DNA from 2 places in the Dorea sp. Marseille-P4042 genome. Region 1 is predicted to be linked to the other one. Evidence: riboswitches for the same ligand, from Rfam matches in the RefSeq annotation. Region 1 holds a riboswitch; the other holds the start of a gene.

The links. Region 1 has a riboswitch for cobalamin ahead of C7E02_RS05095 (immunoglobulin domain-containing protein). Riboswitches for the same ligand answer to the same signal wherever they lie in the genome.
Region 2: another riboswitch for cobalamin. It lies ahead of C7E02_RS13635 (sirohydrochlorin cobaltochelatase); the one in region 1 lies ahead of C7E02_RS05095 (immunoglobulin domain-containing protein).

What each region holds. Positions count from the first base shown of each region.
Region 1 covers NZ_OLMI01000001.1:1,006,539-1,012,055, reverse strand. Annotated here, with positions in the region: gene C7E02_RS05105 (uroporphyrinogen decarboxylase family protein) at 1-662, shown strand, start outside; gene C7E02_RS05100 (Rpn family recombination-promoting nuclease/putative transposase) at 916-1,683, shown strand; cobalamin riboswitch at 1,876-2,086, shown strand; gene C7E02_RS05095 (immunoglobulin domain-containing protein) at 2,249-5,517, shown strand, end outside.
Region 2 covers NZ_OLMI01000003.1:42,949-48,465, forward strand. Annotated here, with positions in the region: gene C7E02_RS13620 (arsenosugar biosynthesis-associated peroxidase-like protein) at 1-315, opposite strand, end outside; gene C7E02_RS13625 (TVP38/TMEM64 family protein) at 317-1,027, opposite strand; gene C7E02_RS13630 (hypothetical protein) at 1,367-1,912, opposite strand; gene C7E02_RS13635 (sirohydrochlorin cobaltochelatase) at 1,976-3,181, opposite strand; cobalamin riboswitch at 3,389-3,601, opposite strand; gene C7E02_RS13640 (3'-5' exonuclease) at 3,703-4,401, opposite strand; gene C7E02_RS19230 (hypothetical protein) at 4,403-4,570, opposite strand; gene C7E02_RS13645 (nitroreductase family protein) at 4,841-5,359, shown strand; gene C7E02_RS13650 (dicarboxylate/amino acid:cation symporter) at 5,475-5,517, opposite strand, start outside.

The DNA.
Region 1 (5,517 bases):
GAATTATAAATCTTGGAAATGAAATTGCAGGTCCGAGAGCTGGAGGATATGTCTGTACAGATGTAGAAGAAATATTAAATCTGCCGGACATGGATTTCACGAAAGGACGAATTCAAGAGACTCTTCTTGCATGTAAAAAACTTCGTGAAGAAGGAGAACATGTTGTATTCGAAGTGGCAGGACCATTTACAATTCTCAATGTGCTGATCGATGCAAGATATGTGTTCAAGGGAATGCGAAAAAAACCGGAAGTGATGGAAAAGGTCTTCTGGAAACTGGGAGATCAAATTTTGAAATATATGGAACTGGTGAAAGAGTACGGGGGAGATTTGATCAGCTATGCAGATTCTTCTGGCGGAGTGAATATTCTGGGACCGAAGATGATGGAAGCTGTTACGGTGAATTTTACGTACCCATTCTTGAAGAAAGTAGAGCAGCTTGCCGATGATAAGACTATGATTCTGCTCTGCCCGAAAACGACGCTTGCTCTTATTGGAACAGAAAAAGCGAAGTTTGTGGACCATCAGTTAGAAGAGCCAATCGGATATGCACAGGCCTGCATTCATATGATCGGAAAAGCACATTTTGCCGGACAGATGTGTATTAAGAATGTTGGCTATCAGCTGAATCATGGGATTTTTAAAGAAGTAAAGTTATTGTAGTTAGTGGATTTTGTTTAACAGCATATTTATGAAATGTCAAAAGGACAGCCGATGTGAAAAAACACATGGCTGTCCTTTCTTGGCAAATCAGACGAATTTATAAAGCTACTTACGTCTGTATACCCACTTCAAACATTCGAAAAAGATCAAGTTAATTTAAGAGCAGTTCTGCTCTGATCATACGGACAGATTCGTCCGATATTCCATGTTTGAAAAAATAACTATAAATGGTATAATACAAGGAGAAAAGTGTATGGAGAGAACCGAAAACTTAATCATGCAGGAAGACAGATGGAAGCCATTAAAGGAGATGAATCTCACGGACGATTTTCTATTTGATGTGGCAACCGCGGAACTGGAAAATTGCAAGACAATTATCGAATTATCTACTGGTTTGCGATTAAAAAGCCTCAAGTGGAAAGAAGGTCAGAAGGTTATTCACAATATTCCGGGAAAACGTGGAATTCGAATGGATTTTGTCGCAGAATCTGAAGATGGTCGCGTTTTTGATGTAGAGATGCAGAATCGGAAGGAAGGAAATATTCCAAAACGAACCAGATTCTATCAGGCATTGATGGACGCACCAATGTTGAAAAGCGGTGAAAAAGGTTTTGATAAGCTAAAACCGCTGTTTATTATTGTAATTTGTGACTATGATCCATATGGAATGAAGAAGTATTGCTATACGTTTGAAAGTCGCTGCAAGGAACAGCCAGATTTATTACTTGGAGATGAGGTTACAAAATTATTTCTCAGTACAAAAGGGGAAAATGAAGATGAAGTATCGAAAGAATTAGTGGATTTCCTTCATTATATTACTGAGAGCAATGAACATGGACTTCCAGAAGAATGTGATGAAAGACTTCGCCGTCTGCATGAGAGTATACAGGAAATAAAAACAAGTACAAGTGTGGAGGTCGAGTATATGAAGATGGAAGAAAGAGAAAGACTGGTAAAAGAAGAGGCAACAGAGCGAGGTTTAAGAGAAGGGAGAATACGAGGAAGAGAGGAAGGAAGATAGTATTAAGGCGTTGGAGGATTTGGAATATCGTAAGAAATTGTATGAGGAATTTGGCGTATAAATTGAAAAAAGAAGCTTCTATGGGAGAAATCCTGTGGAAGCTTTTTAAGCATGTCACTGAAGTATAATGAATTGTAACAAAGCTTCAGTTTCATTGACTTTCTCAAGTCTAAATGTTATATTTGTTATGGAAAATTATGAAGAACGTTCGGTGCTGTTTCATTGTGAGAACAGGTAAAAGGGAAACAGGTGAGAAGCCTGTACGAACTCGTCACTGTAAATAGATATGTAGAATCATAGGCTGCGGATAATCTGACAAGGCAGCTCATCCACTGGGAAACTGGGAAGGAGATTTTATGTGAACTCTATAAGTCAGGAAACCTGCCGGTCGTTGGTACATGGAATGAGAATTCCAGGTCACGAGTAATTGATTGTACCGAAAGTTTTATAAAACGAAAATATTTTTACTTATGTCAGTAAAAGTTTTTTCTTTTTTTTTTCGTACGATTATTTTCATGATAATTCCCAGACAACAAGGTAAAACATAATAAAGGAGAAGAAAAGGATGAAAAGAAAAAGTGCAAGCTTTTTAGCAGGTGTGCTTGTTGCATCGATGGTGGCTACACCTTTGTCGTATACGAATGTATATGCACAAGAACAAGATGTAGTAGAAGCCGATGCGGCACAAACAGAGTCAGAATCTGACGTAGTTTCTGATAATACAGATAATGTGTCAGAAAATGTTAGTGAAAAAGAAAATACAGAAAAATCAGAAAGTGCAATACCGGCACAACAAGAAAATAAGAATGCAGAATCTGTAGATAAATCAAATGTGGAAAATGAACCGGTGCAGACAGAGCAAAAAAATGAGTCTGTAACGCAGGAAGCAGCGCCACAGGACTCTATAGTGCCTGTGCAGCCTACAGAGGCGATTTCTGGTGTCAAGGTGTTAAAAAACGATGGAAACGAGTACGGGATGTTTCCAATCGTTGTTGAAAAGATGGAAGTGAAAGATAATCAGGTAACGATTGATTTTAATACAGGTGAAAAATCTGTATTTGATTGGTTATATCTGGGACCTGTAACAGATAGCGAAAAAACAGGTTATACAAAAGGTGAAAAAGCAAATGGTACATGCAAGTTTTCTATTACTGTTCCGTTGTCAAAACAGAATAGTTGGATTCCGGTAGCCGCAGGACGTTCTGATAAAGGAACATGGTCAGAAAATTATCTGTGGATGAGTGTTCCAAACGTAGAAGTTATTACGGGACAGCCGAACGATGTGAAAGCAAAAGAAGGAGAAAATGTTAAATTATCTGTAAGTGCTTCTGAAGAAGATGTTTCATATCAATGGCAGTATAGCGCAGATGGAACAAACTGGACAGACTGTGATGGTGAAAATGCAACAACAGCTAATTATAGCTTTACAATGAAAAAAAGCTCAGAAGGAAAGTATCGTTGCATTGTCAATAAGTCATATATAAAGGAAACCTCTAATACTGCAACAATTACATTTGTAGATGATGATAAGAAGGACGATGGAAAAACAGACAGTGACAATTCTGGAGATAATACTGGAAGCGGCACAACTGCACAGGAAGGTTATGTAGCAAGTGATGGGATTACTTCTATCTATGCCAGTGATGATACGAAGAAACCAGGACAGCCATATAAGATGTTTAAAATTGGAGCATCTGAGGCAAAAGTTGTAGGAGATAAAATACAGGTATCCATTTGGGTAGAACCAGCAAGCAGTGGAAACTTTTCATATGATGCAATTTATATTGGTAATGGAAATGATAAGGAAAAAGAACCACTAATTATCGGAGAAGAAGATACAAAAAAGATTGAGGGGAAAAAGTTAGAAAGATTTACTTTCGAGGTACCACTTTCAATGGCAGGAAAAGAAGTGCATTATGTACCGAGAAATGGAAGAACGCAAAAATTTAGCACAACTAGTTCTCTTGCGTTAAAACTTCCAGCATTGTCTGATTTTAAGAAACAGACGGTTATAACAATTCAGTCACAGCCAATAGCAAAGACGGTTGCAAAGGCAGGAGACAAGATTTCTTTATTTATAGATGCACTTGGTGAAGAAGGGACTACGTTGTCATACCAATGGCAGTATAGTGATGATGGAGAAAGTTGGACAAATTGTAAAGAATTAAGTGCTGGTACAGATAACTATACATTTACAATGGAAGAAAAACTCGCCGGAAAATATCGTTGCATCGTAAAGGATAATACTGGTACCGAAATAATTTCAGACATATCAGAGATAACTTTCCAAAAGGTAAGTGAAAAAGAAGGATATGTCGCAAGTAATGGGATTATTGCTATCTACGCCAGTGATGATACGAAGAAACCAGGACAGCCATATAAGATGTTTAAAATTGGAGCATCTGAGGCAAAAGTTGTAGGAGATAAAATACAGGTATCCATTTGGGTAGAACCAGCAAGCAGTGGAAATTTTTCATATGATGCAATTTATATTGGTAATGGAAATGATAAGGAAAAAGAACCACTAATTATCGGAGAAGAAGATACAAAAAAGATTGAGGGGAAAAAGTTAGAAAGATTTACTTTCGAGGTACCACTTTCATTGGCAGGAAAAGAAGTGCATTATGTACCAAGAAATGGAAGAACGCAGAAATTTAGTACAAGTAGTGCACTAGCATTAACAATTCCTTCTTTAGATGCTTTTAAAAAGCAGACAGAAATTGTAATCCAGTCACAACCGAAAGATGTAGCTGCGAAGAATGATACACAGGTTTCTCTTTCTGTTATTGCCAATGGAGAAGAAAGTGCAAAGTTGAGTTATCAGTGGCAGTACAGTGCGGATGGAACAAGTTGGATAGATTGCGAGGGCATCAGTGCCAAGAATGCCACTTATACATTTGAGATGGCATCAGACAAGGTTGGACAGTATCGTTGTGTAATTACTGATTCTAATGGAACAACTGCAACATCTAATATTGCAAAGGTGGAAAATCCATCGGCACCGGCAGTGACCAGTAGTCAGGTACAGGTTGTAAAAAGTGATGGCAGCACATTCAAAATGTTTACGGTAAAAGAGTCAAAAGTTCAGGAGGATGGAGAAAATTTAAAAGTTACAATTTCAACTCAGAATGTATCATTCGATAAGATTTATTTGGGTGAAAAAGAAGATGTAATTAAGACTCCTGTGACTGATGGAACAGTATTAGAGAATGGTGGATATACATTTACATTTCAAGTACCGGCATCAGACAAAGGAAAAGTTCTTCCAATTTCATTAGGAAAATCAGATGGCACTTGGTATAATGGACAGGATCTTTGGATTTATATTCCAAATGAAGGAATAGAGAGTCTTCCAACAGTTTCCGATGAGGTAAAAACAATTGTTGGAGGAACTGGTGTTGCATATAGTGATTTTGAAATTGTATCATCCAAAGCTGTACTGCGAGGAGATAAGGTTAATATGACCTTAGATGTGAAAGGAAGCAAGTGGACAAGGCTTTATCTTGGTGTACAGGCTGACACTAACAAAACTCCTGTTTATAAAGGAACGTACAATTCAGAAAAAAATGTGACAACATTTTCATTTGATGTATCAGCAGAGAAACAAGGAATGAATATTGTGGTTACACCAGGAAATGACACATGGTTCTCTTATGCAAGAGACTTGTTTATTAATATTCCAAATCTGGAAAATAAAGCAAATACGACAGAAAATGGAGTATATAATTTATATGGTTCTGCCTATCCGACTACAAACATGATTGGCTTGAATTTTGAAAGAGAAAGTAGTGTCTCAATTAATGGAGATCAGGCAACGATTACGTGGGTTACACA
Region 2 (5,517 bases), on a different contig from region 1:
TACGATGTTTTTCATCTGTACACCGTGAACCAGACTTGCACCGCCACGGATTGCTGCTGCCACATGGACAGCCTCTGTCATCTGCTCTTCTGTCACTCCCTTATTCAGACAGTCATTGGTATAAGCATCAATACAGTATGGGCACTGTACCGTGTGTGCTACAGCAAGTGCGATGAGAGATTTCTCTCTTGCTGTCAGTGCACCTTCTTCAAACACTGCATTATAGTAGCTGAAGAACTTCTCTGCTAACTCCGGTGCTTTTTCCCCAATGGTTCCAAACTTCGCCAGATCTTCCGGATTGTAGTAAGTATCCATTTCATATCCTCCCTTTTTCTTTTTTGGACTGCCGGTCCATATATATTTTTCTCAGCATAAAGATCAGTGCTGAGAGGGCAAACAAAATCATAAGCGCGGTCACGAATAACTTTGCACCGCCGGTCAGCATGCCGCCAACGTAAGAGTACACAATTGTTGCCGGAAGCTGTCCGATTCCTGTTGCAATAAAGAATGACATAAATGACATAGATGTCAGTCCTGCCGCATAACTTACAATATCGAACGAAATAAATGGAAGCAGACGGCAGATCAGGATTGTATTCTTTCCATATCGTTCAAAAAATGTATCAATCTGAGCCAGTCCGCTCTTGCTTGTAAGTTTCTCTGCCACATCACGTCCCAGAATTCTTGCAATGTAGAAACATGCAGCTGCTCCTGCCATAGCACTTGTCCAGGAAAGGATTGCTCCCTGCCACCATCCAAACAGATTCGCATTTGCGAATGTGAGCAAAAATGCCGGAAGCGGTGCTGCTATGGACTGAAAGATCATCAGTAAAAATGAGATTACAGCCGCATATGCTCCATAAGATGCCACAAAATCACGTACAACCGTAAAGTCTCCGCTTGCAAACATGGCAAATACCTTGTTCATCATTTTATTGACACCTGGGACTAAAAAATACACAGCGACTGCTGCAATCACTGCGATTAATAATACAACTTTCCCCAGCCAGTTCTTTTCCTCTTTCATATCTTTAAAATTCCCCTCTGAAATATGTAATGTCTGTTCATTTTATCAACAGCTTTCTACCACGTCAAATTTATAATCTTTAACAACTCTATGTTATAAATCAGTTACGTTAATAGTACCTTTTTGTACTATTCTCGTCCAATTGTTTTTATTAATATTTTCTATTAATTATTTGTTCTATCTATATATTCCTATAATAGAAAAAGTATGTTTTATTATTTTTTCATATAAAGTTCTGATAAAAATACAGAAACCTCTATCACGCTTTCTTTTTATTGCATGATAGAGGTTTCCAATTACATACTATTCACTTCACATTTTGTTACAAAATAAAGATTATTACTGTACCAATTCCGGATTGGACACACTGACTTTATGGTCATACCATTTACCCTTTGTTCCAATCAATGCCAGATCAAATTCATCGTTCAGTGTCGGTACCGGTACGTCAAAGGAATATACTTCCTTTGGCGCGGAACCATCAGAATAAGTAATCTCTGTTGTCTCTGACGGATCAATCAGATCTGCCCCGTCTTTCTGTGCATCTTCTGCTGAGCCTAAGAATAACTGTACGATATTTTTAGAATTCAATGTAATATGTACTGTCATCTTACCATCTTTAACAGTCAGCGTTGCTTTTCCGTCATTATAGTCCGGATTCTCGTGGAACATACCGCTGTCTGTATTAAAATCTACCTTATAAGTTCCATCTTCCAGCTCAGGCTCCTTCGCATCTTTGCTGTCAGTCTTTGCTTCTGACGCATCATCTTTGGAAGCTTCTGTTTTTGTGTCATCTTTCTTATCCGTATTACTTCCGCATCCGGCAAGCATTGTCATTGCCATACTGGCGGAAAGTAATAAAACTAATAATTTCTTTTTTAACATGTCCATTCTCTCTTTTCTAATTATTTTTCTTTATAATTGTACTCTGAAAATCTGACCTGTCAACTATTTAGCTTCAATTGCAGCTTTTGTATGTGCTACATAAATCTGCTGAATTGCATCAATCTCTCCAAGGCCTGCAATCTGTGATTCTACACTGTCAAATGCTTTTGACGCTTCAAACTGGCTCTTCCAGGAATCATCATCGTCTCCTGCCATATCATTGTTCGCATGATCTCCTGCAACAACCATCAGTGGACGAAGGATTACTTTCTTATATCCGGCCTCTTTGATTTTCTCAATGACTGCCTGACACTCTGTATCTTCCGGCTCACCTTCTACAGTTCCGATAAATACATTCTTATATCCAAGCTGCTCCATCTGTGTCTGCATCTGATCATAACTTACATTTGCAACGTGTGAAGTTCCATGTCCCATGAATACAAATGCGGTTCCATCTTCGGCTGCTGCATCAATGCTGTCATAGTGTGCTGTCTTAACTGCTTCGTCTGTGATTGCTTTTGCAACTGCTTCTTTGTCTGCATTGATAACTGTTGTATCTGCTCCAACTTCGCCGAGAAGCGGCTCAGCAATCTTTACAGATTCAAATTTATCTTTATATTTTTCCACTGTCTCTGATAACTCATCATACTCTGCACCATGCATCAGATGTGTTGGCTGAACAACAAGGTTTTTAACTCCATTGTCTACTGCACGCTCTAGTGCCTGCTCCATGTTGTCGATCTTCTCATCATCACGGGCCTGTACATGATTGATGATGATCTGAGCTGTAAATGCTCTTCTTACTGACCAGTCTGGATTAGCAGCCTGAAGTGCTTTCTCAATTCCACCGATGTCTTTTGCGCGGCTGTCATTGAATGATGTACCAAAACTTACAACGAGAAGTTCATTTTCACCAATCTCGTCCTGATTTAACGGATCATCTTTCGAAGCGTCACCTGTATCTCTTCCGAAGTAATCAGGATCTGCGTTTTCACCTTCTACTAATTCTTTTTGGGCATCTGTTAATGCGTCCCATGCTTCCTTAGCTTCTTTGCACTGTTTATCTGTCTTGTCAGTTCTCTCCTGAACATAGATATCATCAATCAGTTTTGCCACCTTATCTGCTGCCACCTGATCGCTGTCCTCCTTCGTATCCTCTGTCTTTGCATCACTCTTTGCGTCAGAACTTCCTGAATTTCCTCCACATCCTGCAAGCAGAGACATACTCATAGCTGCAGTAAGTAATACGACTACCAATTTTTTCTTCATCTTTCCATCCTCCATTTTTTTCTAAGATACAAAATAATTTTTCCGGAGGTTTCTTATTATATAGAAATTCATATAATAAAAAATCCCTGCCATTAAAAAATGAACAGAGAGTACGCAAAACAAACTATTGACGAAATGATCTTCCTTCCGTCAAATAGCCTTTCTATGTATTTCGTACTGCCAGTTCCTCGTGGCCTGAACAAATATGTTCCTGTACTGTGAAAGGCAGGTATCCCGGCTTATTGCTCAGGCGCTCTAAAATCAGCCTTCCCGGTCTCCCAGTGGCATGTAGGATTCAAAGCTCGCAAAATACGGTGACGAGTTCGTACAGGATTCACACCTGTTTCCCTTTTCACCAGCCAGATAAATAACTTTTTATAATATCTTTCTCTGACTGACACCTCACACATTTTTTATTCTTTTGTATCTTTAGCTATTACTTTTACAATCTAACACATCTGATAATTACTGTCAATACATCAGCCTGTCAGACTGTATTCCATATTGGTTTCTCACTTCCATTACGGTCGGGATAAAATCCGGTCGATTTCTCTGGAAGCCTCACTCTTTGTCAGTGTATGTATGTCCATTTCCATAGAAATATTCTTCTGTTGCATAAGCCTTGTGAGAAATGCGATCTGTTTTGCGGTTATCGGTTCTTTTTTCTTCACTTTATATGCCAAGGGCTGTGGTTTAAAAACCTTCGGTTCCTTTTCCTCATAAAAATGCGCCATAGACTGATATAGTTTTGCGGTTGCCAGAGCATCATGATATGCCCGGTGCGCCGCCGCATTTTCGATATGATAGTATTCGCAGAGTGCGCCAAGCTTTCTGGATGGAAGGTCTGCGTGAACAACTTTGGCAATCTTAAGTGTATCAATTCCCATATGATCATAGGTGTAACCAAGTTCTTTTGCTTTTGTCTTCACAAAGCTGAAGTCGAACTGCACATTATGTCCGATCAGCGTATCCTGTTCGCAGAATTCAAGGAACTCCGGCAATACTTCGCCGCAGTTCCCTGCTCCTTCTACCATATCATTTGTAATTCCGGTCAGTTGCGTAATCATCGGAGGTATCCCGGCCTCCGGTTCGATAAAACGAATAAAACGATCAACAACTTTTCCTTCCCGTACTTTCAATGCACCAATCTCAATAATCTCATTGTGCTCCGGGCTAAGTCCAGTCGTCTCTATATCAAATGCAACATATGATTTTAACATCTTACTTGTCCGTCTCTTTCTCGTCCATTGCTCTTACTTTGTCATTTGCATACAATACGCCGCGCATACAGCCATTGCCTTTCACATCTGGATACCCCTCCTCATTATAACAGACTGTGATCACACAGCCATTGCGACAACCAGTACAAGTAAATTTCAAATCTGACATTTTCTCTTCCTCCCTCGCGCCTTTGCGGACTGATGCATGATTCATTTTTTCGCTACCCACGGATTTTTGTGCTATGCACTTCTTCAATCCTTAATATTATTAGTATAACATTTTGTTCATTTCTTAACAATGTACATATCTACCCATTTTGTCCATATTTACAAATTATTTTTCGTATTTTTATCTAAAATAGACAATGATTTTTCTTATTTTTAATATTATACTGTACTTTAGATAAAAAGGTTAATTATTTTAAAAGGAGAGGTAATCATGAACGAAGTATTAAATAACATTTATACTCGAAGATCTATTCGTAAATTCAAAGAGCAGGACGTTCCAAAGGATCTCGTAGATGAGATTGTCAAAGCAGGAACTTACGCTCCAAGCGGCAAGAACTTACAGACATACCGATTCTATGTAATGCAGAATGCAGATTCTATCAAGAGCCTTCAGGATGTTGTAGCAAAGGGAATGGAGAACCCTGCTTACACATTATACGGAGCAAAGGCAATTGTACTTGTTGCATGTGAGAAAGAAGCTGTCAACGGAGTCAGCGACTGCTCATGCGCAATCGAGAACATGCTTCTTGCAGCACACTCACTTGGACTTGGTGCATGCTGGATCAACCAGTTAAAATACTGTGGAGACAAAGCAGAAGTTGCAGATTACCTGGAAGGTCTTGGAATTGACAAAGACATGCAGGTTGTCGGAATGGTAGGAATGGGATATCCTGATGAAGAGCGCGAGGCTGCTAAAAGGCAGGACGATCTTGTTACATATTTGAATTAGTTTTTAGTTTCTTTGCATATAGAAATGGAGAGGGGTTTTGTTCCACTCTCCATTTTCTTATTCTCACACCAATGATATATTTTCATTTTCTAAAATTCATGAATGTCTCGACAATCTATAATTCCATAGATATATTCTGCTTTTCTATTCCATGCTTT